DNA from 4 places in the Streptomyces sp. NPDC030840 genome. Region 3 is predicted to be linked to each of the others. Evidence: riboswitches for the same ligand, from Rfam matches in the RefSeq annotation. Region 3 holds a riboswitch; each other region holds the start of a gene.
The links. Region 3 has a riboswitch for cyclic di-AMP ahead of ACZ49J_RS26680 (M23 family metallopeptidase). Riboswitches for the same ligand answer to the same signal wherever they lie in the genome.
Positions count from the first base shown of each region.

Region 1 (7,072 bases), on a different contig from region 3:
CCGGACTTGATTGAACTTTGAAGCAGGGTTAGAGTCCCTCTGAGCGACGTGCTTCAAAACTGAAGCACACCGGCCGACCCCGCACTGACACCCGCACCTGGACCGGAGGCCCCGCATGACCGACCAGCCCACCGCCACCACCCGCTCCCGCGTCCGGGTCCCGCTGCGCTTCCACGACGGCTACGGCGTCGACGCCGACCTGGTCACCTTCCACGGCCTGACCGACGGTCAGGAGCACGTGGCCGTCGTCCTCGGCGAGCCCGCGCCCGGCACCACGCCGCTGGTCCGTCTGCACTCCGAGTGCCTGACCGGCGACGTCTTCGGCTCGGCCCGCTGCGACTGCGGCCCGCAGCTGCGCGAGGCGGTGGAGCAGATCGCCGACCGCGGTGGCGTCCTCCTCTACCTCCGCCAGGAGGGGCGGGGCATCGGCCTCTACAACAAGCTCGACGCGTACGCCCTGCAGGACCAGGGCCTCGACACCTACGCCGCCAACGCCGCCCTCGGCCTCCCCGAGGACGCCCGCGACTACACCGCCGCCGCGCAGATGCTCGGGGCCCTCGGCATCGACAGCCTGGACCTGCTCTCCAACAACCCCGACAAGGCGCAGCAACTGCGCGACCTCGGGGTCAAGGTCCGCACCCGCGTCCCCACGGGCGTCTTCACCACCGCCCACAACGTCCGTTACCTGCGGGCGAAGGTCCTCCAGACCCAGCACACGCTGCCGCTGGCGGACCTGGCGGAACTCTCCGTGGGCTGACCGCCCGGCTCCGCGGCCCGGGGCTCACCGCCCGACCCGCCCGGTGCCCGCCCGCTCGCCTGCCTCCCGGCCCTCGGGAAGTATGGACGGGTGGGGCAGCGAGGAGACCGCGGGCAGGGACACGGTGGGCCGGCGGGGCCGATGCCGCCCCGCGGGGAGGCCACCCGGATCTCGTACGCGCGGGCCTTCGTCCGCGCGCTGCCAGCGCTGCTCGTCGTCGCCGGGGTGCTCTTCGACTACTTCACGCCCCGGGCCTACACCGCGGTGCCCTTCTTCACCGCCGCTCCGCTCGTCGCCGCGCCCCTCGCCTCGCTGGGCGGCACGGTCGCCACGGGGGTCGCCGCGTTCCTGGCGGTGCTCCTGGTCCACGTCCGGTTGTACGGCCTGGACGTCGACGCCGTCACCGAGATCGCCACCGTGGCCACGGTCGCCGTCCTGGCCGTCGTCATCAACCGGCTCGTCCGGCGCACGGGCGCCCGGCTCGCCTCAGCGCGCGAGATCGCCGAGGCGGCGCAGCGGGCCGTACTGCCGGAGCCCGCGGAGCGGATCGGGGGCTTCGACATCGCCGCCCAGTACGAGGCGGCCCGGGCCGACGCCTTCATCGGGGGCGACCTGTACGCCGTGCAGGACTCGCCGCACGGCATACGGCTCGTGGTCGGGGACGTGCGCGGCAAGGGCCTGGAGGCGGTGGGTGCCGTGGCCGTCGTCATCGGGGCCTTCCGGGAGGCCGCCGAGCAGGAGACGACCCTGGAGGCGGTGGCACAGCGGCTGGAGCGGGCGCTCGCCCGGGAGACGGCACGGCGGCAGGGGATCGAGTCGGAGGAACGGTTCGCCACAGCCGTCCTCGCGGAGCTCCCGCACGGTGACGGCGTCGTACGGATCGTCAACCGCGGCCACCCCCCGCCGCTGCTCCTGCACGCGGACGGCTCCCTGCGGGTGCTCGACGCCGGGCAGCCCGCGCTGCCGCTCGGCATGGGCGAGCTGGACAGCCGGCCGGACCGCGCCGAGGAGGCCGCCTTCCCCGGCGGGGCCGTGCTGCTGCTCTACACGGACGGGCTGTCCGAGGCCCGCGACGAGCGCGGTGCCTTCTACGACCCGGCCGAGCGGCTGTCCGGGCGGACCTTCTCCGGCCCGCGCGCCATGCTGGGCGTGCTCGCGGACGAGGTGCGGCGGCACACCGGCGGAGGCACCACGGACGACATGGCGCTCCTCGCGGTCCGGCGTCCGTGAGCGGTGATCGTTCACGACTTCCTCATAACCGTCGTCACCGAGTGTGTCCGAACAACGTCTCTCCGCATAACAACTGACGCACCGTCAGAACAATTGTGACTCCTGAGACAGGGGTAACTCGCCCGATTTACGACCCCCTTGACCCGAAAGTCCAGCGCACAAGCCTGAGTGATTACCCGGAACCGCTTGGAATACGGCCCGTGCGTCTATTAACGTTCGATAACGCAGCGCGGTCGTCCCAGCCGTCACAAGAGGCGGCTCCGTGCGCACGCGCCGAATCCCGCAAGGGAACCGGGGAACCACCACCCTGGGGTGAATCGCGCGGAAGCCGCCGTGGAAGCACGGCTGGTTTACGCGCGTAGGAGACCTTCCTGCTCCGAACCCGTCAGCTAACCCGGTAGGCGAGAAGGAAGGAAAGGAGTACGCCCACGTGGCGTCCAACCGGTCTGCGACCGAAACCCCGACCGTGCCGGGCCAACACGGCGACAGCGACACCTTCGGGTACGGCGGCTACAACAGCCAGGAAGAGGGCCCCTGGCAGGAGTGGAATCCCACTGCGGAATCCATTCGCCCCGTTCGCGGCCGGCACCGGGTCGCCAAGAAGAGCGGCCTCGCTCGCGGCGGTCTCGCCCGCAGCTCCACCGTCCTGGGCGTCGGCGTCATAGCCGCCGTCGGCGCGGGCGGCATGGCCACCGCGCAGACCGGCAAGCCGCCGGTGTCCATCTCGATGCCCGACATGCCGAACGTCGGCTCGGTCTTCGACTCCGAGGACGAGCCCGAGGGCTCCGCCACCCCCCTCAGCAACGCGGGCCTGACCGCCGCCGACACCGAGGAGGGCGCCGACGACGCCGGAGAGGCGCTGCGCGCCCGCATCATGCAGCAGGCCGAGTCGCAGCGGGAGGCGTTCGACAGGGCCGCCGCCGAGGCCGCCGAGGAGGCCGAGGCGAAGAAGGCCGCCGCAGTCGCCGCCAAGGAGCGCGAGGAGGCCGAGGCCAAGGCCGCCGCCGAGAAGAAGGCGGCGGAGGAGGAGGCCAGGAAGAAGGCCGAGGCCGAGCGCCTCGCCGAGCTCGCCAAGCAGTTCACGCTGCCGACGTCCTCGTACACCATCACCTCCACCTTCGGTCAGTCCGGCGCGTACTGGTCCTCCGGCCAGCACACCGGCCTCGACTTCGCCGCCCCCACGGGCACGCTGATCAAGGCGGTGGGCAGCGGCACGATCACCGAAGCCGGGTGGGACGGGTCCTACGGCTACAAGACGGTGCTCACGCTCAACGACGGCACCGAGGTCTGGTTCGCCCACCAGTCCTCCATCAGCGTCAGCGTCGGCCAGAAGGTCGCGACCGGCGACGTCATCGGCCGTGTCGGCGCCACCGGCAACGTCACGGGTGCCCACCTCCACATGGAGGTACACCCCGGCGGCAGCAGCTCCGGCATCGACCCGATGGCGTGGCTGCAGAGCAAGGGGCTGAACCCCTGAGGTTCCTCCCGGGGCCCTTCCGCGGTCCCCGGGGTCCCCTGAGGCCCCCGGGGTCTCCTGAGGCCCCCTGAGAGCTCTCCTCCTGAGATCTTCCGGGAGCAGGTGAGGTGATCTTCTCCCGGATTTACGAACCCTTGGCCGGACGCGTGGAATTGGCGCGTCCGGCAAGGGCGTTGATGGAGAGCATGACTTCTCTTCGCAAGCTCGGCTCCTCCGGCCTCGAGGTCTTCCCGCTGTCCCTCGGCGGCAACGTCTTCGGCTGGACCGCCGACGAGGCCCAGTCCTTCGCCGTGCTCGACGCCTACACGGCCGCGGGCGGCAACTTCATCGACACCGCCGACTCCTACTCGGCCTGGGCCGAGGGCAACCAGGGCGGCGAGTCCGAGACCATCATCGGCAAGTGGGTCAAGGCACGCGGCAACCGCTCCGACGTCGTGATCGCCACCAAGGTCAGCCAGCACCCCGACTACCAGGGCCTCACGGCCGCCAACATCAAGGCCGCCGCCGACGCCTCCCTGCGCCGCCTGGACACCGACTACATCGACCTCTACTACACCCACTTCGACAAGCCCGAGGTCCCGGTCGAGGAGATCATCACCGCGCTGGACGAACTGGTGAAGGCGGGCAAGGTCCGCGCGATCGCCGCCTCCAACATCTCCCCCGAGCGCCTCCAGGCATCCCTCGACTTCTCCGACCGCGAGGGCTTCGCCCGGTACGTGGCGCTCCAGCCGCACTACAACCTGGTCTCCCGCTCCAGCTACGAGGGCGCCCTGCAGAACGTCGCCTCCCGCGAGGGCCTGGCCGCCGTCCCGTACTTCTCGCTCGCCATGGGCTTCCTCACCGGCAAGTACCGTCCCGGCACGACCGTGGACAGCCCCCGCGCCCAGGGCGCCGGGGCCTACCTGGAGAAGGAGCAGGGCGTACGGGTCCTCGCGGCGCTGGACGAGATCGCCGGGGCCCACGGCGCCGAACCCGCCACGGTGGCCCTCGCCTGGCTCGCGGCCCAGCCGACCGTCGCCGCGCCGATCGCCTCCGCGCGGACGCCGGAGCAGCTGCCGGCCCTGGTGGCGGTGGGCGAGCTGACCCTCACGGAGGAGGAGCTGACGAAGCTGACGGAGGCGTCGCAGGGGAGCTGACGCCGGCCGGCGGTGCCGTCCTTCCCAGGTCCTGACTACGCCGGACTACGTCTGGTAGGGGTTGTAGGAGGGATGCGGCTTGTAGGAGGGATACGGCGCCGCCGGACCCGGACCGTACCCGTACGCCGGGGCGTATCCGTACCCGTAGGCCTGGCCCTGGCCGTGCCCGCCCCCGCTCCCGTGTCCGTACCCGTACACAGGCATCGGCGCCGTCGCCTGTGCCGCGTAAGCCAGCGAGGGGCGGGCGATCTCCCGGCGGTGCCACAGCTCGAAGAGCAACTCCCGCTCCCGTACGACGAAGTCGGCGCCCGCCCGGCCCCGGCGCCCCCGGTGCCGCAGGAAGGCGAGCGAGGTCGCGTACGCCTCGTACTCGGCGACCGCACGCGCCGCCTCCCGCCCGAACCGGTGCCCGGCGTACTCGCGCGCCAACCGCCGCGCCTTCATGTTCCCGAGGACGTACGGCTCGGGCGGTGTCAGCCAGCCGGCGGCCGCGTACGCGGGCAACTCGTCCCGCACGGTCCGCAGTTCCCGCTGGCGCGTCCAGATGGCCAGCCAGGTCAGCAGCCCGAACGCGGGCACCATGAACACCGCGTAGACCGCGAAGAAGCCGAACTCCCCGAACGTCGACGAGCCGTTCCACAGGGCGTGCATGCCCATCGCGAGGACCAGCCCGGCAAGGGGGAGGAGCACGCGGCGCACGTGATGCCGGTCCGCGGTGAGCGCCGCGATCCCGAAGCCGATGCCCGTGAGCACGGTGAACAGCGGATGCGCGAAGGGCGACATGATCACGCGGACGAAGAACGTCGCGGCCGTGACGGACGCGAGTCCGCTGTCGCCGCTGAGCTGGTCTGTCCCGAAGGCCGTGCCGAGATAGAGGATGTTCTCGGTGAACGCGAACCCGGTCGCGGTGACCCCGGCGATCACCACCCCGTCCACGAGCCCGGTGAAGTCCCGTCTGCGGAACAGGAAGATCAGCAGGACCGCGGCCGCCTTGGCGGTCTCCTCGACGACGGGCGCTATGACGGTCGCGCCGAGGGTGTCCGCGCTGGACGGATCGGCGGTGGCGGTCGCTATCCACTTCGTCGCGAAACTGTTCGCGACGATGGCTATCAGCGCCGCGGCGCACGCGCCCCAGGCGAACGAGAAGACCAGGTTGCGCCAGGGGCCGGGCTCGACCCGGTCCAGCCAGCGGAACACGGCGATGAGCAACGGCACGGGGAGCACCGCCAGCCCCAGCCCGACCAGGAACCCCTCCGTACCGGTCTGCTCGCGGACCAGGGCGAGGATGACCAGGCCGGAGAGGGCCAGCAGGGTGATGAGCGCCCCGTACCGCACCCACTTCCGCTGCCACCAGTGCGCGGGGCGCCGCACCCCGCCGACGGGTCCGCCGGGCCCGGCGGGTCCGCCGGGGTGCGTCGGGTACGGGGGAAAGGTGGCCACGGCATCGACCTTACGAGGGAGAGGCGCTCCCCGCGATGGTGCCGCGTGAGGTGCAGAGGGTGCTGTGTGGGGCCTCGCGGGCGTTCGGCGGGACTGGTCAGGCGCCGGTGGGGGGTTCTGGCTGGTCGGGACTGACTGGGTGGTCTGGCTGTCCTCCGCGCTGCTCCTCGGCCTTCTGGGAGGCCTCCTGGGACGGTACGTCCCAGTGCTGTACGCGTCGGAAGAGCAGGTCGTTCACCCCATGACCCTTGTCCAGTCCCTGGCCCTCGAAACGGGTCAGCGGCCGGAAGCTGGGACGTGGCGCGAAACCGCCGTCGGCCTGGGTGTTCTCGAAGCCGGGGTGCGCGGTGAGCACCTCGAGCATCCACTCGGCGTACGGCTCCCAGTCGGTCGCGCAGTGCAGGACGGCACCCGGCTTGAGGCGGGACGCGGCGAGGGTGAGGAACTCCGGCTGGATCAGCCGCCGCTTGTGGTGCCGCTTCTTCGGCCACGGGTCGGGGAAGTAGACGCGCAGCCCGTCGAGGGAGTCCGGGGCGAGCATCTCGCGCAACAGGATGATGGCGTCACCGTTGCCCACCCGGATGTTGGACAGCCCGTTCCGGTCGGCGAGATTGAGCAGGTTGCCCTGCCCCGGTGTGTGCACGTCCACGGCGAGGATGTTGGTCCCGGGGTCCGCCGCCGCCATCTGCGCGGTGGCCTCGCCCATGCCGAACCCGATCTCCAGCACGACGGGGCCGGAGCTCCCGAACAGCTCGGCGAGGTCGATCACCCGCTGTCCGTCGATGTCCAGCCCCCACTTGGGCCACAGCCGCTGCAGCGCGTCCGCCTGCCCCGCCGTCACCCGGCTGCGGCGCGGCTGGAAACTCCGGATCCGCCGCTCGAAGTGCGACCCGGCGGGATCGGCCTTCGGCCCGTCGGGGAACCTGGGCTCCCCCTTGGCCCGGGTATGCCGGAGAGACACGTTGGGGGTCAGGGGCTGCGGGGCTTCGGGGGTGGGGGTGGAATCAGACACAGTGGGGTCGATTTTACTGG
Region 1 is NZ_JBVIEE010000003.1:19,254-26,325, reverse strand. It holds gene ACZ49J_RS07380 (GTP cyclohydrolase II) at 116-757, shown strand; gene ACZ49J_RS07375 (PP2C family protein-serine/threonine phosphatase) at 899-1,987, shown strand; cyclic di-AMP (ydaO/yuaA leader) riboswitch at 2,249-2,405, shown strand; gene ACZ49J_RS07370 (M23 family metallopeptidase) at 2,418-3,464, shown strand; gene ACZ49J_RS07365 (aldo/keto reductase) at 3,650-4,600, shown strand; gene ACZ49J_RS07360 (PrsW family intramembrane metalloprotease) at 4,646-6,040, opposite strand; gene trmB (tRNA (guanosine(46)-N7)-methyltransferase TrmB) at 6,138-7,052, opposite strand.
Region 1: another riboswitch for cyclic di-AMP. It lies ahead of ACZ49J_RS07370 (M23 family metallopeptidase); the one in region 3 lies ahead of ACZ49J_RS26680 (M23 family metallopeptidase).

Region 2 (7,072 bases), on a different contig from region 3:
GCGAGGCGCTCGGGGTTGGTGACGAACAGGTCGTCGCCGACGAGCTGGACCTTGTCACCGAGCTTGTCGGTGATCGTCTTCCAGCCGTCCCAGTCGTCCTCGAACAGCGGGTCCTCGATGGAGACCAGCGGGTAGGCCTCGACGAGCTCGGCGTAGTACTCCGTCATCTCGGCCGCCGAGCGCTCCTTGCCCTCGAAGACGTAGACGCCGTCCTTGTAGAACTCGGACGCGGCGACGTCGAGCGCGAGGGCGATCTGCTCGCCCGGGGTGTAGCCGGCCTCCTTGACGGCCTCGAGGATGAGGTCGAGGGCCTCGCGGTTGGAGCCGAGGTTCGGGGCGAAACCGCCCTCGTCGCCGAGACCGGTGGCCAGGCCCTTGCTCTTCAGGACCTTCTTCAGGGTGTGGTAGACCTCGGCGCCCCAGCGCAGGGCCTCGGAGAAGGTCTCCGCGCCGATCGGGGCGATCATGAACTCCTGGATGTCCACGTTGGAGTCGGCGTGCGAGCCGCCGTTCAGGATGTTCATCATCGGCACCGGCAGCAGGTGCGCGTTCGGGCCGCCCAGGTAGCGGAAGAGGGGGAGGTCGGACGCCTCGGACGCGGCGTGGGCGACGGCGAGCGAGACGCCGAGGATGGCGTTGGCGCCGAGGGAGCCCTTGTTGTCGGTGGCGTCCAGATCGAACATCGCCTGGTCGATCAGGCGCTGCTCGGTGGCGTCGTAGCCGACGAGCTCCGGGCCGATCTGCTCGATCACGGCGAGGACGGCCTTCTCGACACCCTTGCCGAGGTAGCGGTTCGAGTCGCCGTCGCGGAGCTCGATGGCCTCGAAGGCGCCCGTGGAGGCGCCGGACGGGACGGCGGCACGACCGGTGCTGCCGTCGTCGAGGCCGACCTCGACCTCGACCGTGGGGTTGCCTCGGGAGTCCAGGATTTCCCGGGCTACGACGACGTCGATGGACGGCACGAGCATCTCCTTCTGGGATGTGACGCGGGTACGCGGGCCGTGGCCCTGCGGGACGAGCCTAACCGTCTCCGGGGGATCGGCCAGTCTCCTGCCCGACCTGTGGACCAAACCGAGAGTAAATTGTTCCTGAACTGAACAAAAAGAGGCCGCCAAAAGGCGCCGGGACACCGCCGGGCAACGCCAGGACGCACCACGGCAGCACTCGGCAGCGCCAGGACAGGGGGGCGGCGCGCGAAAAACCCCGCCCCGGTGCGTACGGGGGAACACGCACCGGGGCGGGGAGCCCGTGGGGGACGGGGGGCGGCCCTCACGAGACCTCCACTCTGGAGGACACGGATGTGAGGGCGCTGTGGTTCAGCTGGGAACCGGCTTGTTCTCAGCTCAGGTGCAGCTGCTGACCGGGGAAGATGAAGTCGGCGTCGTCGATGATGTCCTTGTTCAGCTCGAAGAGCTTCTGCCAGCCACCCTTGACGTTCTTCTTCTCGGCGATGCTGCTGAGGGTGTCACCCTTGACGACCTTGTACTCGCCGTCGCCCTTCTTGACCTTCTTGCCGGTCGGGGTCTCGACGGTGGCCCGCTCCGAGGAACGCGAGGCGCGCTGCTCCTGGCCGCCGGAGCTCTGGGTGCCCTGCTCGGCGGAGCCGGAGCTCGCCTGCGAACCCGAGGAGCCCGAGTCCGAGGTGGCCGCCCCACCGTCGTACGCGGCGCCGGACAGACCCGTGCCGCAGTTCGGCCAAGCGCCCTTGCCCTGAGCCGCGAGGACCTTCTCGCCGATCTCGATCTGCTGGGCCTTGCTCGCCTGGTCGGCGGTGGAGGCGTACTGCGTGCCGCCGTACGCGGCCCAGGTCGAGGCGGAGAACTGCAGGCCGCCGTAGTAGCCGTTGCCCGTGTTGATCGACCAGTTGCCGCCGGACTCGCACTGGGCGACCGCGTCCCACTCGGAGGCGGTGGCGGCGGAGGCGGTGCCGGACGCAAGCAGCGGGGCGGCGATGGCGGCACCGGTGACGCCGGCCATCGCGACGATGCGGCCGGCCTTGGACGTCGTGGACGAACGACGGTGCTTGCCCTTGCAGGAAGACAGCATGAAGTATCCCCTCACCGACGCCTGCGAGGTGAGCTGTCGGGTTCGGGCCGGTTGAGTTGCCCGGCCGCGCGGTCGGCCTTTCGGCCTGTGCCGCGGATGGCTTCCGCCTCCGCCGCTTCCGCACGGCTTCACCCCAAGCCGTTCCCGGTCGTCTCCCGACTCCCGGGCCCGGCGCCTACCTTGGGTCCCCCGCTCCTGCCTACGGCGCTTGACGCGACGACTGTTCCCGTACGGCGGTTGGCAGGATTCGGCGTACCGACCGCAGGGGCCCGCTGTGGCGAGCGATCACGACCGTAAACACGCGATCCGGGGATTTACAAAGACGATCAGGGCTTCTGTGACTCATCTCCCACCGAGATCAAAACGGGCATTCACCCCGAAAGGTAGCGCTAACTCTCGCTACTTTTCGTCCGATTCGTCACTGACGTTCAGCCTCTGACCGGGGCGGACAAGGTCAGGGTCAGTGCCGACCGTGTCCTTGTTCTCGGCGTACAGCTCGCCCCATCCTCCCGGCAGGCCAAGGGAGTCGGCGATGGCCCACAGACTGTCCCCGGTGTGGACGAGATACGGGGCGTACGGGTCCTCCGGCAGCTCGACCTCCCGGGCCGAGTCACCGCTCCGCGAGGCGTGCCGCCCGGTGGAGCCGGTGGCCGCGTCCGTACGGCCGCCAGAGGCGTCCTCGTCGGCGGTCTCGCCACGATGGCGGCCGGTCCCCGGGGCCGCGTCCTCGGAGCCGGAATCAGAACCGGAGGCGGAGGCGGAACCGGAGGCGGCGCCGGCGTCGGCGTTCGCCGAAGAGTCGTCAGTCCGGCCGGAATCAGCCGATTCTCCGCTTCTTGCCGCATCCGTGCGCTGACCGTCGGCGTCCCGGGAGGTGCTCTCACTGGAGTCGCTCAGCCCGCGGTCGGAGGTGCCGGAGGAAGAAGAACCGGATGAATCAGACGAATCGGGCGAGCCGAGCAAATCGCCCGCCAGGCCGGTGTCCACGTCGGCGGATCCGGAGTCATCGCCCAGCCCGGAGAGGAGCCCGCAGGTGGGCCAGGCACCGACGCCCTGGTCGTCGAGGATCTTCTCGGCGACGGCTATCTGCTGGGAACGGCTGGCCTGGTCGGCGCTGGGCGCGTAGTCGAGGCCTCCGTACTTCTCCCAGTCGATCTGGGACAACTGCAGCCCGCCGTAGTACCCGTTGCCGGTGTTGGCGCTCCAGGAGCCGCCGCTCTCGCAGTCCGCGACCTTGTCCCAGGTCGTCCCGGTGGCCGCGCTCGCACCGGTCGCGCCCAGGAGCGGGATGGCGATGGCCGAGCCGGTCACTCCGGCGGCGACGAGGAGGGCCGGAGCCTGACGGGGCCGACGGTGACGACCGTTCCCGGAGAGCATGCGGTTGCCTTTCACGCGACAGCAGGGACCAACGCGACGGCTGTGGCGAGCCGTGACGCTGATGCGTGAACGTATCCGCAGTCGAACTCTTGTCACAAGTTAATGCAGCGCAGATCACGTGAAGATCACAGAGTTGAGAAAGTGTCAGCTCAGAGGGTCGTTCGGCGTATGAGCGGGAATGCTTGACGGTTCCACCGGGGAGCGCCGGGTGTCATGCCCGACCTGTCGGCCGAACCGGTGCGAACTCCACGGGAAGCGTGCGCAATCCCCTCATAATGAGCCCGCCGCGCCAGCGCAAATCAGCCGGATCCACCGCGAGTCGGAGGTCGGGGAGGCGGGTGAGGAGAGTCGCGAGCGCGGTCTGCCCCTCCAGGCGGGCGAGGGGCGCGCCGAGGCAGTAGTGGATGCCGTGGCCGTAACCGAGGTGCTGGTTGTCGCGGCGGCCGAGGTCGAGGACGTCGGGGTCGGCGAACCGCTCGGGGTCCCGGTCGGCCGCGGCGAGCACCACGAGGACGGGATCGCCGGGGGCGATGTCCTGCCCGCCGATGGTCAGCGGCCGGGTGGCGAAGCGCCAGGTGGCGAGCTCCACGGGGCCGTCGTACCGCAGGAGTTCCTCGACACCGGTCTCCAGGAGTTCCCTGTCCTGGGCGGCGAGGGACTTCTGGAGCCGTATGAGCTGCTCGGGGTGGGTGAGGAGCGCGTACGTCCCGTTACCGATGAGGTTGACCGTCGTCTCGAACCCCGCGAACAGAAGGATGAACGCCATCGCGGCGGCCTCGTTCTCGGTGAGGTGCTCGCCGTGGTCGGAGGCCCGGATGAGTCCCGAGATGAGGTCCTCTCCGGGTGCGGGGGTGTCGGGGAGCGCCTCGCGCTTGCGGTGGATGAGGTCGGCGAGGTAGCCCCGCATCTTCTTCACGGACCGCGCGACCCCGCCCCGGGGCCCTCCCCCGTGTCGGATCATCATCCCCGCCCAGTCCCGGAAGTCGTCCTGGTCCTCCCGGGGGACGCCGAGCAGGTCGCAGATGGCGTAGATGGGCAGCGGGAAGGCGAACTCGTGGATGAGGTCGGCCTGGCCCCGGCCGGAGAACTGGTCGATGAGGTGGTCGGTGAGCTGCTGGACGCGCGGCGCGAACTCGGCGACGCGCCGGGGAGTGAAGGCCTTGCTGACGAGCCGCCGCAGCCGGGTGTGGTCCGGCGGGTCGATGTTGAGCAGATGCGTCATCAGCTCGGCCTTGCGCTCACCGGGGATTCCGGTCTTGCCCTTGGCGTGGGCCGGTTCGTCGTGGTGGGCCGGGTTCTTGGACAGCCTCGCGTCCGCCAGCGCCTGTTTCGCGTCGGCGTACCGGGTGACCAGCCAGGCCTCCACGCCGCTGGGCAGCCGGGTCCTGTGCACGGGGGCGTGCTCACGGAGCCAGGCGTAGGCGGGGTAGGGATCGGTGGCGAACTCCCAGGTGAACAGTTCGGGAGCGGTGTCGATCGCGGGGTGGTGGGGCTGGTTGGTCACTCCTCGACGGTAGCCGCAGCAAGGGGGCTCCTAGGCCTCCAGTCCCTCGGCGGCCCGCACCGCGTCCCGGTAGGCCCGCGCGGCCACCCGCAGTGCCGCCTCCGGGTCGACGCCTGCCGCCTCGGCCTCGACGGCTGTCGCCAGCAGTGCGTACCCGATGCCCTCACCCGCCGGCAGCGGAACGTCCAGGCCCGCCGTCCGTACGCGCGACGCGAGCTTGGCCGCGAGGGCCAGGCCCGGCTGGCCCAGGGGTATGCCGTCCGTCACCGACTCGCGCCGCTTCTCCAAGGCCTTCGTGCGCAGCCAGTGCGCCTTGACCTCCTCCGGGGTGGTGGCCGTCTCGTCGCCGAAGACATGGGGGTGGCGGTGGATGAGCTTGGCGACGATGCCACCGGCGACGTCGTCGATGGAGAAGGGTGCCTCGGGGTCCTCCTCGGCGATACGGGCGTGGAAGACGACCTGGAGGAGGACGTCGCCCAGTTCCTCGCGGAGTTCGTCGCGATCGCCCTCCTCGATCGCCTCCACCAGCTCGTACGCCTCCTCGATGCCGTACTTCGCCAGGCCCTTGTGGGTCTGCTGGGACGACCAGGGGCACTCGGCGCGGATGCGGTCCATGACCTGGACGAGGTCGAGGAGGCGGGCGCCCGGCAGGTCGTACGAGGCGGGGAGCAGCTCCAGCTCGGGCATCGCCACGCGGCCCGAACCGGCGAGGCGGGCCAGGCCGTCGGTGAGGTGCGGCTCGCCCTCGCCCACGGCCACCACGACCAGCGTGCGGCCGCCCGCGCAGGCGTCGACCAGCTCCTGGGCGGTCGGGGCCGCCACCTCGACCGCTATGCCCGCCTCACGGAGGTAGGGCAGCTGCGGGTGCTCACCGTCGGCGCACAGGACGCGGTCCGCGCCGTGCAGAGCCTGCCAGGCCGGCCAGGAGAGCAGGCCCGGTGCTACGCGGTGGCTGGTGGTGAGCAGGACGATGCGGCCGGTGGCGCCGTCTGGGCTGGTTGCGTTCACGGATCGAACGTAACCCACGCCACCGCCGCCACCAGAAGTTGTCCACAGGCAGCGTGGTTCACGCCGACTGCGGCTGTGCCGCCGCCGTGATCTCCCGTACCCAGGGCGTCTTCGCGTCCACGCGGCTGCTCTTCTGCACGTCCCAGGCGCCGTAGCGCGGGTTGAGGTCGACGTCGAGTTTCTTCGAGGCGTCGGAGAGGGCCTTCCAGAAGGTGGCCTTGCCCGCGTCGGTGCTCATGTCGGCGCCGAGGGCGGCGGCCAGCTTCTGGGCCAGGACCTCGGTGCGGAGGCTGTCGTCGAGGCGCTGAGGGGCCACACCGTACTGCTGCAGCCAGGTCGTCTCCAGGGCCTTCGCTCCGCCCGCCTGCTGCTCCAGGGAGGCGCGGAAGTCCTGGACGTCCCTGCGGCTGACGTCGGCCCCGGCGTCCTCGGCCGCGCCCGCCAGGACCCTGTCCAGGACCATGCTGTGCAGGGTGTCGCGGGTGAGACCGCCCGTGCGGGCGATGATCTGCTCGTACTGGGCCTCGTCCACGGTGGCGGCCCGCTGTGCCTCGCGCACCTCGTTCACCCGGGTCTCCAGTTGCGCGACGGTGATCCGCTGGCCGCCGACGACGGCCGCCGCGCCGGGATGCGCGTCGTTCCCGCAGGCGGTGAGAAGGGGCGCCGCGGCGACGATCACGGCGGAGAGGACGAACGCGGTACGACGGCGGCGGTGCAAGTTGGCCTCCCGAGGAGATTGTGCGACGGTGCACAAAGTCTTGCGGTGATCGATGGTAGGCAGTGACCGTGCTCCAGGCCAGCCTTCCCCCGGCACTTCGTGCGCGGGATGCCCCAGGACCAACGATTCACCGCGGCTTCGGGCACCGCCGCCTGTCGCTCGGCCGCTCCGCCGCTGCCGTTCTCAGCCCGTGACCGCCACCGGTGCGTCCCAGGCGTCCCGGTCCACGGTGATGGTGTAGCCGCCGCGCGACTCCCTGCTGTTGACCATGTACTGGTGCGCGCGGTGGTGCCCGGTGTACAGCGCCGGGTCGAACGGCCAGTCGGTGGTCGTGGTGTTGACCTTGTCCCACTTGGCGTACCAGAGGTTGCCCGGCAGGTTGGTGCGGTCGGTCGCGGTGGCGACGGCCTTGGCGCTGG
Region 2 is NZ_JBVIEE010000011.1:103,725-110,796, forward strand. It holds gene eno (phosphopyruvate hydratase) at 1-962, opposite strand, end outside; gene ACZ49J_RS23875 (transglycosylase family protein) at 1,339-2,046, opposite strand; cyclic di-AMP (ydaO/yuaA leader) riboswitch at 2,050-2,263, opposite strand; gene ACZ49J_RS23880 (transglycosylase family protein) at 2,446-3,423, opposite strand; gene ACZ49J_RS23885 (cytochrome P450 family protein) at 3,635-4,927, opposite strand; gene ACZ49J_RS23890 (nucleoside triphosphate pyrophosphohydrolase) at 4,958-5,935, opposite strand; gene ACZ49J_RS23895 (SurA N-terminal domain-containing protein) at 5,994-6,653, opposite strand; gene ACZ49J_RS23900 (glycoside hydrolase domain-containing protein) at 6,837-7,072, opposite strand, start outside.
Region 2: another riboswitch for cyclic di-AMP. It lies ahead of ACZ49J_RS23875 (transglycosylase family protein); the one in region 3 lies ahead of ACZ49J_RS26680 (M23 family metallopeptidase).

Region 3 (7,072 bases):
CCGAGTTCTCGCTGGAGCGGATCAGGCGGATCACCTCGTCGATGTCCACCAGCGCCGTGAGCAGGCCCTCGACCAGGTGCAGCCGGTCGCGCTTCTTGCCGCGGCGGAACTCGGAGCGCCGCCGTACGACGGTGAAGCGGTGGTCGAGGTAGACCTCCAGGAGCTCCTTCAGACCCAGCGTGAGCGGCTGGCCGTCGACCAGTGCCACGTTGTTGATGCCGAAGCTCTCCTCCATCGGCGTCAGCTTGTAGAGCTGCTCCAGGACCGCCTCCGGCACGAAGCCGTTCTTGATCTCGATGACCAGGCGCAGCCCGTGCTGGCGGTCGGTGAGGTCCTTGACGTCGGCGATGCCCTGCAGCTTCTTCGAGCCGACCAGGTCCTTGATCTTGGCGATCACCTTCTCCGGGCCGACCGTGAAGGGCAGCTCGGTGACGACCAGGCCCTTGCGGCGAGCCGTCACGTTCTCCACGGAGACCGTGGCGCGGATCCTGAACGTGCCGCGGCCCGTCTCGTACGCGTCCCTGATCCCGGAGAGACCGACGATCTTGCCGCCCGTGGGGAGGTCGGGGCCGGGCACGTGCTTCATCAACGTGTCCAGGTCGGCGTTCGGGTGGCGGATCAGGTGGCGGGCGGCCGCGATCACCTCGCCCAGGTTGTGCGGCGGCATGTTCGTGGCCATGCCGACGGCGATACCCGACGCGCCGTTCACCAGCAGGTTCGGGAACGCGGCGGGCAGCGCGACCGGCTCCTGCTCCTGGCCGTCGTAGTTCGGGGCGAAGTCCACCGTGTTCTCGTCGATGGACTCGGTCATCAGGCTGGTGGCGTCGGCCATACGGCACTCCGTGTACCGCATGGCGGCCGGCGGGTCGTCGTTGCCCAGCGAGCCGAAGTTGCCGTGGCCGTCGACCAGTGGCACGCGCATGGAGAAGGACTGGGCCAGGCGCACCAGGGCGTCGTAGATCGACGCGTCGCCGTGCGGGTGCAACTTACCCATGACCTCGCCGACGACGCGGGCGCACTTCACATAGCCGCGGTCGGGGCGCAGGCCCATCTCGTTCATCTGGTAGACGATCCGGCGGTGCACCGGCTTCAGACCGTCGCGGGCGTCCGGCAGGGCTCGGGAGTAGATGACCGAGTACGCGTACTCCAGGAAGGAGCCCTGCATCTCGTCCACGACGTCGATGTCGAGGATCCTCTCCTCGTACGAGTCGTCGGGCGGCGGGGTCTTGGTGCTGCGGCGGGCCATCGCTGCTGCGGCTCCTTCACAGTCTTGCCGGGGCATGAACGGGTTCTGACGCGGTCCATTGTGGCCCGACCCACTGACAACCCGGACCACGCCCCTTCCCCGGGGCTTTCCCCCGCCCTCTCCACACGGTGCCGGGGTGCCCCGGGCGCGCACGTCGGAGTGGGGGTGACGTGAGGGAGAGAAGGTGCGCCGACACATCGGGAAGGCGGCGCCAGACGCTCACGCACGACGTCACGGGCGCTCACGCACGACGTCACAGGTGCCCACGCACGGCCTCACAGGCGCTCGCGTCAACATGGCGCCGTACTCGCTCCCCCCGGCCCGGACCCAGGCGTGGAGCCGCACCCCGCGCCGGGCGGACTGCGGCGGCGGGCCCGCGCCCGCGTACGGGAAGCGCGGGAAGCAGGCCGTGGGCGAAGGCCCGAAGGCCGCGGATACGGGCTCGTCACGGGGGACAGCGGTCCGGAGCCGCGCTCGCCCCCGGGAGGCCGGCCTGCCCGGAGGACACGTGCCCCTGGGCGCGAGGCCGTCTTCCCGCTGGTCCCGGCTGCGGCAGCGGCGGGCACGGGCGCGGGTCCGCCCGGCGTGCGGTGGTCCGGGAGCCGTCCCCGCAGGGGACGCGCGACGGCCCCGAGTGCGCGCTCCTCGCCGGGGCGCGGCTGCCTCGCGCGCCCCCTGCCCCCGGCGTGCGCGCCTCCCCCTCTTCCGTCGGGGAGTCTCGCTGTGAGCGTAGGGGAACCGGGAACTTCGCCAGCCGTCCGCACGCTTGCATACAGTGGCAGGACCGGCAGGACACACGCGGTTTTCCATGACAGCTTCCACGACAGATTCCGCGATCGAAGGGACGTACATGCCCATGGGTCACACGGCCACAGCCGAGGCAGGCTCCGGGGGCCTGACAGCGACCGAGCACCGCCTGGCCAACGGCCTGCGCGTGGTGCTTTCCGAGGACCACCTGACCCCGGTCGCGGCGGTGTGCCTCTGGTACGACGTCGGCTCCCGCCACGAGGTCAAGGGCCGCACCGGCCTCGCCCACCTCTTCGAGCACCTGATGTTCCAGGGCTCGGCCCAGGTCAAGGGCAACGGCCACTTCGAGAAGGTCCAGGGCGCGGGCGGCTCGCTGAACGGGACGACGAGCTTCGAGCGCACCAACTACTTCGAGACCATGCCCGCCCACGAGCTGGAGCTCGCCCTCTGGCTCGAGGCGGACCGCATGGGCTCGCTGCTGGTGGCCCTGGACGACGAGTCCATGGAGAACCAGCGGGACGTCGTCAAGAACGAGCGCCGCCAGCGCTACGACAACGTGCCCTACGGCACCGCCTTCGAGAAGCTGACCGCCCTCGCCTACCCGGACGGCCACCCCTACCACCACACCCCGATCGGGTCGATGGCCGACCTGGACGCGGCGACGCTGGAGGACGCGCGCGCGTTCTTCCGCACCTACTACGCGCCCAACAACGCGGTGCTCTCCGTGGTCGGTGACATCGACCCGGAGCAGACGCTCGCCTGGGTCGAGAAGTACTTCGGGTCCATCCCCGGGCATGACGGGAAGCCCGCCCCGCGTGACGGCTCCCTGCCGGACATCATCGGCGAGCAGCTGCGCGAGGTCGTGGAGGAGGAGGTCCCCGCGCGCGCGTTGATGGCCGCCTACCGGCTCCCGGAGGACGGCACGCGCGCGTGCGACGCGGCCGACCTCGCGCTCACCGTCCTCGGCGGCGGCGAGTCGTCCCGCCTCTACAACCGCCTCGTGCGACGCGACCGTACGGCGGTCGCCGCGGGCTTCGGCCTGCTGCGGCTGGCCGGGGCGCCCTCCCTCGGCTGGCTCGACGTGAAGACCTCCGGCGACGTCGAGGTCCCGGTCATCGAGGCCGCCGTCGACGAGGAACTCGCCCGGTTCGCCGCCGAGGGTCCCACGGCCGAGGAAATGGAGCGCGCCCAGGCCCAGTTGGAGCGCGAGTGGCTGGACCGGCTCGGCACGGTCGCGGGCCGCGCCGACGAACTGTGCCGGTACGCCGTCCTGTTCGGTGACCCGCAGCTCGCCCTGACCGCCGTCCAGCGCGTGCTCGACGTGACCGCGGAGGAGGTCCAGGCGGTCGCCCAGGCCCGGCTGCGGCCCGACAACCGCGCGGTGCTCGTGTACGAGCCGATCACCGTTGAGAGCGGGGACGCCGAGACCGCCGCAGAGACCGCCGAAGCCGCGGTGACCGACGAGAACGAGGAGTCGGCCAAGTGACCGAGCTCGCGACCATGGACTTCCACCCGCAGCCCCGGTCCGGCGAGGCCAGGCCCTGGGCGTTCCCGGCCCCCGAGCGCGGCACGCTCGACAACGGACTGACCGTGCTGCGCTGCCACCGCCCCGGCCAGCAGGTCGTCGCCGTCGAGGTGCTCCTCGACGCGCCCCTGGAGGCCGAGCCCGCGGGCCTCGACGGTGTCGCCACGATCATGGCCCGTGCCTTCTCCGAGGGCACCGACAAGCACTCCGCCGAGGAGTTCGCCGCCGAGCTGGAGCGCTGCGGCGCCACCCTCGACTCGCACGCCGACCACCCCGGCGTACGGCTCAGCCTCGAAGTCCCCGCCTCGCGGCTCCCCAAGGCGCTCGGCCTGCTCGCCGACGCCCTGAGGGCCCCGGCGTTCGACGACAGCGAGGTCGAGCGGCTGGTCCGCAACCGGCTCGACGAGATCCCGCACGAGACCGCCAACCCGGCCCGCCGTGCCGCGAAGGAGCTCTCCAAGGAGCTGTTCCCGGCGGCCTCGCGCATGTCACGCCCGCGCCAGGGCACCGAGGAGACGGTCGAGGGCATCGACTCGGCGGCCGTGCGCGCCTTCTACGAGAAGCACGTCCGCCCCGCCACGGCCACCGCGGTCGTCGTCGGCGACCTCACCGGCGTCGACCTGGACGCGCTGCTCGGTGACACCCTGGGCGCCTGGACCGGCTCGTCCGCCGAGCCGCGCCCCGTGCCCGCGGTGACCGCGGACGACACCGGCCGCGTCGTCATCGTGGACCGTCCCGGCGCGGTCCAGACGCAGTTGCTCATCGGCCGCGTCGGCGCCGACCGGCACGACCGCGTGTGGCCGGCCCAGGTGCTCGGCACGTACTGCCTGGGCGGCACCCTCACCTCCCGCCTGGACCGCGTCCTGCGCGAGGAGAAGGGCTACACCTACGGTGTGCGGGCGTTCGGCCAGGTGCTGCGCTCCGCACCGGACGGCTCGGGCGCCGCGATGCTCGCCATCAGCGGCTCCGTCGACACGCCGAACACGGGACCGGCTCTGGGCGACCTGTGGACCGTGCTGCGCACGCTCGCCGCCGAGGGCCTCACCGACGACGAGCGCGACGTCGCCGTGCAGAACCTCGTCGGGGTCGCGCCCCTCAAGTACGAGACGGCCGCCGCCGTCGCGAGCACCCTCGCCGACCAGGTCGAGCAGCACCTGCCGGACGACTACCAGGCGACGCTGTACCGGCAGCTCGCCGCGACTGGCACCGTGGAAGCCACCGCGGCCGTGGTGAACGCCTTCCCGGTGGACCGTCTGGTGACCGTCCTCGTCGGTGACGCGGCGCAGATCGAGGAGCCCGTCAGGGCCCTCGGAATCGGCGAAGTCTCCGTCGTACGCGCCGAGTAGAGCGCCCGCACGGACCGGCCACGAGCCGGCTCGCGGACCGGCCGCGGACCGACCAGGAGCCGGCTCGCGGACCGGCCACTGGCCGAGTGGAGCCCGCCCGCATCCGGGGGCCCGGTGACTCAGGAGTCACGTGGGTCCCCGGATGTCCGTATTGCGGGGGAGGTTGCGTGTCTGCCCTGTGGCATGCGCTACAAATCCCGTGATCCGTTTGTTATTTCAAAGACGGCCCACTTAGCGTCGGTCCGGCTGTTCGTCAGCAGTACGCCGCACCCGCGGCACCGGACAGCCATCGCCGAGTCCCCGTACGGCGCGAGCCAGGGGAGCCGGGGACCCAACCGCAGTCCCTGGGGTGAATCGGACGCCCTGCACCTGGTGAAGGGGGCCCGTAGGAGACCTTCCTTGCTCCGAACCCGTCAGCTAACCCGGTAGGCGAGAGGGAAGGAAAGGACCAGCCACTTCATGGCGTACACCTGCGCCACCGGGAAGCACCGTCGTCCCAGCCGGATGAAGCGCGTGACCACCAAGGCCGTCGGCGCCGCCGCGCTCACCACCACCGGCGTCATCGGCGCCCTGTCAGCCCCCGCGTTCGCCGCGGACACCAACTCCGTCGAACAGACCGGCTTCACCCAGGCCGTCGCGATCGGCGACACCGTGGCCGAGCAGATCGACGCCCAGGCCGCCGCCCAGCAGCAGGCCGCGGAGGAGGCCGCCGCGCAGAAGAGGGCCGAGGCGCTCGCGAAGCAGCGCGCGGAGGAAGCGGCGAAGAAGGAGCGCGAGGCCAAGGAGCGCGCCGCCCGCGAGGCCGAGCGCAAGCGCCTCAACACCTACGTCGCCCCGGTCAGCGGCTCGTACATCTCGACCGGCTACAAGTCCGGCGGTGCGGTCTGGTCCTCCGGCAGCCACACCGGCATCGACTTCCACGCCTCCTCCGGTACCGCCGTCCACGCGGTCGGCTCCGGCACCGTCGTCGAGGCGGGCTGGGGCGGTGCCTACGGGAACAACATCGTCATCAAGATGAACGACGGAACGTACACGCAGTACGGCCACCTGTCGTCCATCGGCGTCTCCGTCGGCCAGACGGTCACCCCCGGCCAGCAGATCGGCCTCTCAGGGGCCACCGGCAACGTCACGGGCCCGCACCTGCACTTCGAGGCCCGCACGACGCCCGAGTACGGCTCGGACATCGACCCCGTCGCGTATCTGCGCTCGCACGGCGTGAACGTCTGACCCACGGCGACGGCACGCAAGCCCCAGGAGGCCCCGGCTCGCCGAGCCGGGGCTTTCGTCGTTCTGACATACCTCAGGCGTGCATACCGCCGGCGTGCATACCTCTGCCGTACGCGCCTCTGCCGTACGCGCCTCTGTCGTTGTGACGAACGTCCTGTCCGTGTTGTCCAAAAAATATCCCTGGATTCCGGCCCGGCATCGGAAATTCCGGCGGACTGCAATAGAGTCGCTTGAACACACGTCAATCAACGGCGTTTCACGGGGATTAAGGCGGAGGTCGGGTCATGCGTATTCCGGCACACTCGGTATGCACGGCGATCCGTGATGACATCGTCGCGGGTGTCTACGAGCGCGGCGGCCGGCTCACCGAGGAACTCCTTGCCCGCCGGTACGGCGTCAGCCGCGTCCCCGTCCGTGAGGCGCTGCGCACCCTGGAGGCCGAGGGCTTCGTGGTCACCCGCCGGCACGCGGGCGCGTGCGTCGCGGAGCCCACCGAACAGGAGGCCGCCGACCTGCTGGAGATGCGCATGCTGCTGGAGCCGCTGGGCGCCGCGCGCGCCGCCCAGCGCCGTACCGAGGCCCATCTGAAGGTGCTGCGCGGCCTGGTCAGGCTGGGCCAGGAGCGGGCCAGGCGGGGCAGCACCGACGACCTGCGCTCGCTCGGTGGCTGGTTCCACGAGACGCTCGCCCAGGCCTCCGGCAGCCCCGCGCTGACCTCGACGCTGGCCCAGCTGCGCCACAAGATCGCCTGGATGTACGCGGTGGAGGCGCCCGCCAACCCCGTCGAGTCCTGGGCCGAACACGGCGGCATCGTGGACGCCGTCGCGCGCGGCGACAGCGAGCGGGCCCGGGCGATCACGGCCCTGCACACCGAACGCGCGACCGCCGCGCACCGCCTGCGATTTCCCGGCCAGGCCGACCGCGCGGAGCGTGTGAGGACTTCGCAACATCCCGTAAACATCACGAGCCTGCGGCATTAAC
Region 3 is NZ_JBVIEE010000013.1:106,630-113,701, reverse strand. It holds gene ACZ49J_RS26695 (DNA gyrase/topoisomerase IV subunit A) at 1-1,246, opposite strand, end outside; gene ACZ49J_RS26690 (M16 family metallopeptidase) at 2,097-3,479, shown strand; gene ACZ49J_RS26685 (M16 family metallopeptidase) at 3,476-4,864, shown strand; cyclic di-AMP (ydaO/yuaA leader) riboswitch at 5,145-5,311, shown strand; gene ACZ49J_RS26680 (M23 family metallopeptidase) at 5,324-6,091, shown strand; gene ACZ49J_RS26675 (GntR family transcriptional regulator) at 6,376-7,071, shown strand.

Region 4 (7,072 bases), on a different contig from region 3:
TTGTGGTTGTAGGCGTCCGCGCCCGCCTCGCGCAGCCGCTCGGCCTGGCCGTCGGAGAGCAGGCCGAGGCAGGCGCACACCTCGACGCCCTCGTTCTCGTCCTTGATCGCCTTGATGGTGGCGGAGACCCGGTCGACGTCCCGATCCGTCGGGCCCCGGCCACTGGCGACCAGGCAGACCCGCTTGGCGCCACCCGCCAAACCGGCGGCCGCCGCCTTCGAGGCCTCGTCCGGCTTGAGCCAGGTGTACTTGAGGATGCCGGCGGTGGAGCCGAGGCGCTGCGAGCAGTAGGAGCAGTCCTCCGGACACAGGCCCGATTTGAGGTTGACCAGGTAGTTGAGCTTCACCCGGCGGCCGAACCAGTGGCGGCGCACCTTGCCGGCCGCGGCCACCACGTCGAGCAGGTCGTCGTCGGAGGTGGCCAGTACGGCCAGCGCTTCCTCGCGGGTCGGCATCTCGCGCCGAAGCCCCTTGTCCACCAGCGTCGTCAGCAGGTCCATGAGAGCCGATCCTGTCCTACGGGTGCGCTCCGGGCCAAGGAGAGTTTGCACAACAGAGACGGTTCGACGTGTGGGTATTGCCACATCCTGCGTCGCTCGCCGCCCCGCTAGGGTCTGTGCACTGCCTACAAAGACACACGCCCGCACAGAGGCACGCCCGCTCGGAGGAACCATGGCGTTCGGCTGGATCGACGAACAGGCGGACGCGCGCCACCGTGCCGGACTGGTACGGACGTTGCGCCCGCGGCCCGCCGACTCACCGCTCCTCGACCTCGCGAGCAACGACTACCTGGGCCTGGCCCGGCACCCCGAGGTCGTCGAGGGCGCCGCCGAGGCCGCGCGGCGGTGGGGTGGCGGCTCGACCGGCTCCCGGCTCGTCACCGGCACGACCGAGCTGCACGGCGAGCTGGAGCGCGAGCTGGCCGGCTTCTGCGGCTTCGAGGCGGCCCTGGTCTTCTCCTCCGGGTACGCGGCCAACCTCGCCGCCGTCACCGCGCTGGCCCCGCACGGCTCGCTGATCGTCTCGGACGCGGGCAACCACGCCTCCCTCATCGACGGGTGCCGGCTGGCCCGGGGCACCACGCAGGTGGTGGGGCACGCCGACCCGGAGACCGTCCGCAAGGCGCTCGGTACTGGGGGCGGGCGTGCGCTGGTCGTGTCCGACACGGTGTTCTCGGTGGACGGCGACGCCGCCCCGCTGGACGAACTCGCCGTCGTCTGCCGGGAGTTCGGAGCCGGGCTGCTGGTGGACGACGCGCACGGGCTCGGCGTCCTGGGCGACGGAGGCCGGGGTGCTCCGTACGCGGCGGGGCTCGCGGGCGCGGAGGACGTCGTCGTGACGGTCACGCTGTCCAAGTCGCTGGGCAGTCAGGGCGGTGCCGTCCTCGGCCCGGCGCGGGTGATCGACCATCTGGTCAACGCGGCCCGCACCTTCATCTTCGACACCGGTCTGGCCCCGGCCGCCACCGGAGCGGCCCTCGCGGCGCTGCGGCTGCTGCGCCGGGAGCCGGAGCGCGCCGCGCGGGCGCGCACGGTGGCGACCGAGCTCCACACACGGCTGACGGCGTCGGGCCTTGAAGCGGTGCGGCCCGACGCCGCCGTGGTCTCCGTGCGCGCGCCGTCCCCCGAACAGGCGGTGCGGTGGGCGGCGGACTGCCGCACGGCCGGTCTCGCCGTCGGCTGCTTCCGCCCACCGTCCGTGCCCGACGGCATCTCAAGGCTGCGGCTGACCGCCCGCGGGGATCTCACCGACGGGCAACTCGACCGAGCCGTACGGGTGATCGGCGAGACGCGACCGTGAGTCGGCGTGCCACGGCCGTGCGTCGCGATCGGCGGGAGTGATCACGCGGACCTGAACGTGACCGTTGTCGTGGACGTGGTGGCCGGCGCGGTCACCGGAGTGCCGCGATGAACTCCTCCCAGGCCTCGGGGGCGAACAGCAGGGCGGGCCCGGCCGTGTTCTTCGAGTCGCGCACGGCGACCTGTCCGGCCCAGGGGCCGGGGCCCGGACGGGCCGTCTCGACGCAGTTGTTCATTCCGGTACTGCGGCTGCTGCGCAGCCACCGCACGTCGTGCAACGCGGTGCTTGAGGGGATGTTCCGAGGCGGTGGCAGTGCGGACATGGGTGCCTCCTTACGCGCCGGCGGCTATCCCGGCGATGTAATCCAACGATTCCTCGGGCGAAAGGGCGTGGATCTGAAGGGCGTTGAAGGCCTCGACATACGCCTGGAGTTCTTCTTTCCGCTCGAGGTAGAGGCTACTCGTCAGGTTGTCGAGAACAACCACGTCCAGATCAGTTGTGCTCGAAAATGAGAAGATGACGAAAGGACCGGTGATGCCCACATGCGCCCCAGCGGTGAACGGCAGCACCTGGAGTCGCACCTGGGGGAGAGCGGCCGCCTCCCTCAGCCGTCGCAACTGCCGCGCCATCACCTCTGGTCCGCCGACCTCCCGGCGCAGCACGGCCTCGTCCAGCAGCGCGTTCAGCTCCAGCGGAGGGTCCCCGTGCAGCACCTCCTGCCGCGCGATGCGCACCTCCACCAGCGTGTCCAGCTTGTCCTCGGGCAGGCCCTCCACCGCGGCACGGGTCACCGCCCGGGCGTACTCCGGGGTCTGGAGCAGCCCCGGCACCACCGAGGTCTCCAGCGTGCGCATGCCGCTGGCCTGGGATTCCAGGCTGATGAAGTCCCGGTAGGCGGGAGGCAGTACCCCGCGGTAGGCGTGCCACCAGTTCTGCCGTACGCCACCGCCGTCCTCGCTGCCCGCCAGGACCAGCAGCAGCTCCCGTAGCTCCGGATCCCGTACGTCGTACGCGTCGAGCAGCCGGCGTACGTCGGCCGGTTTCACTCCACTGGAGCCGGTCTCGATGCGGCTCACCTTCGACTGGTGCCAGCCGACGAGGCGCGCGGCCTCGACGCTGGTGAGGCCGACGCGGGTGCGCAGATCACGCAATTCGGCTCCCAGCTTGCGCCGGCGCACCGCCGGACCGTACTGCATGGGTCGTCTCCTTCCGCCCGGCCGCGGTGCCGGGGGCGACGGTAGAGGATGCACCGAAAGGCCCGCCCAAATACGGTCGGTCGTCGGAGAGTTCACCGCTTCGAGCGACAGATATATGCATATCTCGGTGGATCGGCACCGCGACGGCCCTGGTGATGGCAATCTGGCGCGAAGCACCAGTCCGGGACCGTACTCGAATCCATCCGCTCCGTGTCGGACTCCGGTCCCGTGGGAAAGGGACGACGTCGCCATGGCAGACCACCAGGAAGCATCCGTCACTCTGCCGAGCGATCCAGCCTCGGTCTCCGCGGCTCGCACATACGTCGCCACCGTGCTGGCCGAATGGGGCCTGCCGAGCGACACCGAAGTCGCGGACACCGTCCGGCTGATCGTGTCCGAACTCGCCACCAACGCCGTCCAGCACACGTTCGGGCTGTCACCCACGTTCACCGTGGACATCGCGCTCGACCGTGACGAGCAGCTGCGGATCGGCGTCACCGACAGCCACCCGCGCTTTCCGAAGCGCCTGCCCGCGGCCGTCCAGCAGGACAACGGCCGAGGCCTGGTCATCATCCGCTGGCTGACCGCCGAGTGCGGCGGCAGACTCAGCGTCAGACCCACCCGGGAGGGCGGCAAGACAGTGGCCATCGAACTGCCGTGGACGATCCCCGCCCAGCCGGTCACCGCCGCCGGGCAGAAGGAACCCTGAGGTCGCGCAGCGGCCGCCTCGCCCTTCTCGGCCGCTCACCGGCGTCCGGGCGGCGCCGCTTCCGGAGAGCGGGTGGGGGTGACGTCGGGACCCCGGCCGAGGCCTGACCGCCGGACGAAGCGGGGCAGCACCCACCACAGCGCGACACAGACGCCGAAGGCGCCGGCTCCCGCGGCGGCACCGGCACCCCGGTTCAGGGTCACGTCCACGACGAGCAGCACCGACCCCGTGAACGCCAGCGTGAGCACCATCAGGCCGACGCTGGCCAGCCGGGAGGAGACCTGGACGATGAGCGGCTTGGCGTTCTGCTGGAAGAGCGAGCGGTGCAGCGCGGCCGGGGCCGTGAAGAGCGCGGCCGCGAGGACCGCCAGCAGCAGTGTGGTGACGTAGGTGACGCGCTGCACCGTGTCGAGCGACGGGAAGCGCGGGGTGAACGCCAGGGTCAGCAGGAAGGCGAAGAGGATCTGGACACCGGTCTGGGTGACGCGCAGCTCCTGCAGGAGCTCGACGAAGTTGCGGTCGGCTCTCTCCAGGGGTGTCTCGTTGCGTCCCCAGTGCGCACTCTGGTGGTCGGACATGGATGAACGAGTAACCATCCCGGGCCGTGTCACGCACCGCGAGCCGCCGGCCAGGCACATCACAGCCCTGCGCGTCGCGGGCGGGCACGTCTCGGTCCGGCGCGTCGCGGGCGGGCCCCGAGGGGCGACGGCTGCCCTCACCGCCGTCGCCCCTCGGCCGGATCAGCGGACCCGGCCGTACCAGACGCTCTTCGTCCAGATCTTCTCCTTCTTCACGACCTCCCCGCTCTTCGGCGAGTGCCAGATCTTGCCCTTACCGGCGTAGATACCGACGTGGTAGACGTTCGAGCCCGAGTGGAAGAAGACGAGGTCTCCGGCCTTGCGGCTCTTGGCGGAGATGTGCTTCGTCTTGTTGTACTGCGCCTGCGCCGTACGGGGGAGCTTCTTGCCCGCCTTCTTGAACGAGTACAGCGTCAGCCCGGAGCAGTCGAACCTCTTGGGGCCCGCGGCGCCCCACTTGTAGGGGGAGCCCTTCTTCGAAGCCGCGACCTGCAGCGCCTTGGCCGCCGGTGTGGCCGCCTCGGCGTCCGACGCGATGCCGGGGGCCACGATGGTGCCGCCCACCGCGGCGATGGTGAGAGCCGAGGCCGTACCGGCCCGGGCCATGAGCGACGGGACACGATTGAGCGCAGTCATGCGCAACCCTTCGTCAGCCGCCTGTGAAGGATGACCTGTCGGATTCGGGCTGGCGAAGTTGCCCGGCCGCGTTGCCGCGGCTTCACCCCAAGGACTGCTCGGAACTGACGCTCCGGCGGCCCGTCGTGCTTGGGTCCTCCACTCCTGCCGATCCACTCCTGTCGACCGGTCACCCGGGCGGCGGCAGGACTCGGCGTCCGCCCGGATCGCCCCGCCGCGGTGGCGGGGGCTTGTCGTCAGGTACGGATCTTGACGCACGAATGTTGGAAACCGCGAACGGAATCGGCAGTTTGTGGGGTTACTCACCACTCGCCCGTTCGGGTGGACAGGCATCCGCGCACCCGGGAGTCAAGGAGGCCGACGAGCGCCGGACCAGCGGAGAAACGGTTGATTCCGCTGTTGTGGTACGCGTGTTGCGCAACTTTCCTGGGCCTGAGGAGGGATCGAAATCTGCCCCGTTCGCAGGTACGTCCTCTGGTCCGTTCGAGAACCGGGCCGGACGTCTCGTCAGTTCGTCGTGCGGCCCGGGCTCGTGCCGTCACGTCAGCTGCCGGGGCCGGGAGGCAGGGCGACGCGTGCCGCCCGGCGTTCCCCGTCGAGGACCCGCAGGGCCCGCGCGAGGGTCGTCGCGTGCATCTCGTTCTCACCTCGGGTGTGCATCAGTTCGAGTGCGTCGCGCAGGGCCGTCGCCTTGGGGACCAGGGCCTGGGCGGCGCGCAGCCCGCGGTAGGTGTCGCCGGGGCGGGCCGGGTTGATCCGGCCGAGCAGGTCGACCACGTCGAGGTAGCGGTCGATCAGCTCGGCCTCGGCGCGGGTCAGCGCGGGCAGTGGCGGCAGGTCGGGTGGGAGCATCGGCGGTTCACCTCGCGCCGGGCAGGGTGCTCGACGGCTTCCGGCTGGGCACGATCCGGTCCACCAGGCCGTACTCCACGGCTGCCCGGGCGTCCAGGATCTTGTCCCGCTCCATGTCGTCGCGCACCCGCTCGGCGCTCCGGCCGGTGTGCCGGGCGAGCATCTCCTCCAGCGTCCGGCGGTTGCGCATCAACTCGGCGGCCTGAATGGCCAGGTCGGACGCCTGCCCCTCGACCGGCTCGTGCAGCGCGGGTTGCTGGAGCAGCACACGGGCCCCCGGCAGTGCCGACCGCTTGCCCGGGGTGCCGGCGGCCAGCAGCACCGCGGCGACCGACGCCGCCTGCCCGAGACAGACGGTCTCCACGTCGCAGGTGACGAACTGGATCATGTCGTAGACGGCCGTCATCGCGCTGAACGAGCCACCCGGAGAGTTGATGTAGAGCGCGATGTCCCGGTCCGGCGACGCGTACTCGAGGTGCATGAACTGCGCCATCACGTCGTTCGCCGAGGTGTCGTCGATCGCCGTCCCGAGGAACACGATGCGCCCCTCCAGCAGCTTCGAGTACGGGTCCATCGTCCTGTGGCCCTCAGTCGTGCGTTCGGTGAACTCCGGCAGGACGTAGCGGGCGGACGGTCGGGTCATGGTGTACCCCTCCTCGCGGCAGAGCCGTGGTCCAGCACAGCGGTCTCTGTAAAAAATGTACAGGACGTACGTTGTCATCTCCGCTGTCGGGGCGAAACTCAAACCTGGCGTGGCCGGAGGTGGTGCGGTCGGCGTCGTGGTGGCGGTGGGTCGCCCTGCGCGACGCCAGGCCGGCCACCGTATGAGCACCCCGTTCGCCCTGGAGGGCGCCGGACCGCCGACCCGGCGGCGCCGCCTCGCCGCGCGGTGCGCCGTCGCTCTCGCCCGGCCGCCCGCCGCGCCGGATCCGTACGTCCTGTGCCTGGTCGGGGCCGGGCCGCTCCGGCGGCGCCGCGCAGGCGCGGGCGGCACGGGACGCCGTCGTCGCGGTCGGCACCCGCCGCGCCGGTCAGGGCTGTCCGCAGCGGTCCCTCACGACCGCGCTGCTGTGCCGGTTCGGCGGGGCGTGGCCGGTGTGGTGCACGGGCGTGCGCGCCGCGCCGTTCCGGGCCCATGCGCGGGTCGAGGCGGACGGAGCCCTCGTCGACGAACCGGAGCCGGCCGGCTACTGCACCTCCACGATGACGGTGCCGCCGCGCCGAGCCGCTCCACAGCGCTCCTGACCTGGGTGTTCGGTTCCTTCCACCGTCCGTACCCCGCGGGCGCCCCGTAAGCTGGG
Region 4 is NZ_JBVIEE010000005.1:38,053-45,124, forward strand. It holds gene bioB (biotin synthase BioB) at 1-500, opposite strand, end outside; gene ACZ49J_RS13130 (8-amino-7-oxononanoate synthase) at 673-1,800, shown strand; gene ACZ49J_RS13135 (DUF397 domain-containing protein) at 1,892-2,122, opposite strand; gene ACZ49J_RS13140 (helix-turn-helix domain-containing protein) at 2,133-2,996, opposite strand; gene ACZ49J_RS13145 (ATP-binding protein) at 3,247-3,705, shown strand; gene ACZ49J_RS13150 (DUF6328 family protein) at 3,741-4,283, opposite strand; gene ACZ49J_RS13155 (C40 family peptidase) at 4,446-4,919, opposite strand; cyclic di-AMP (ydaO/yuaA leader) riboswitch at 4,923-5,125, opposite strand; gene ACZ49J_RS13160 (hypothetical protein) at 5,463-5,771, opposite strand; gene ACZ49J_RS13165 (ATP-dependent Clp protease proteolytic subunit) at 5,779-6,414, opposite strand; gene ACZ49J_RS13170 (lasso peptide biosynthesis B2 protein) at 6,699-7,016, shown strand.
Region 4: another riboswitch for cyclic di-AMP. It lies ahead of ACZ49J_RS13155 (C40 family peptidase); the one in region 3 lies ahead of ACZ49J_RS26680 (M23 family metallopeptidase).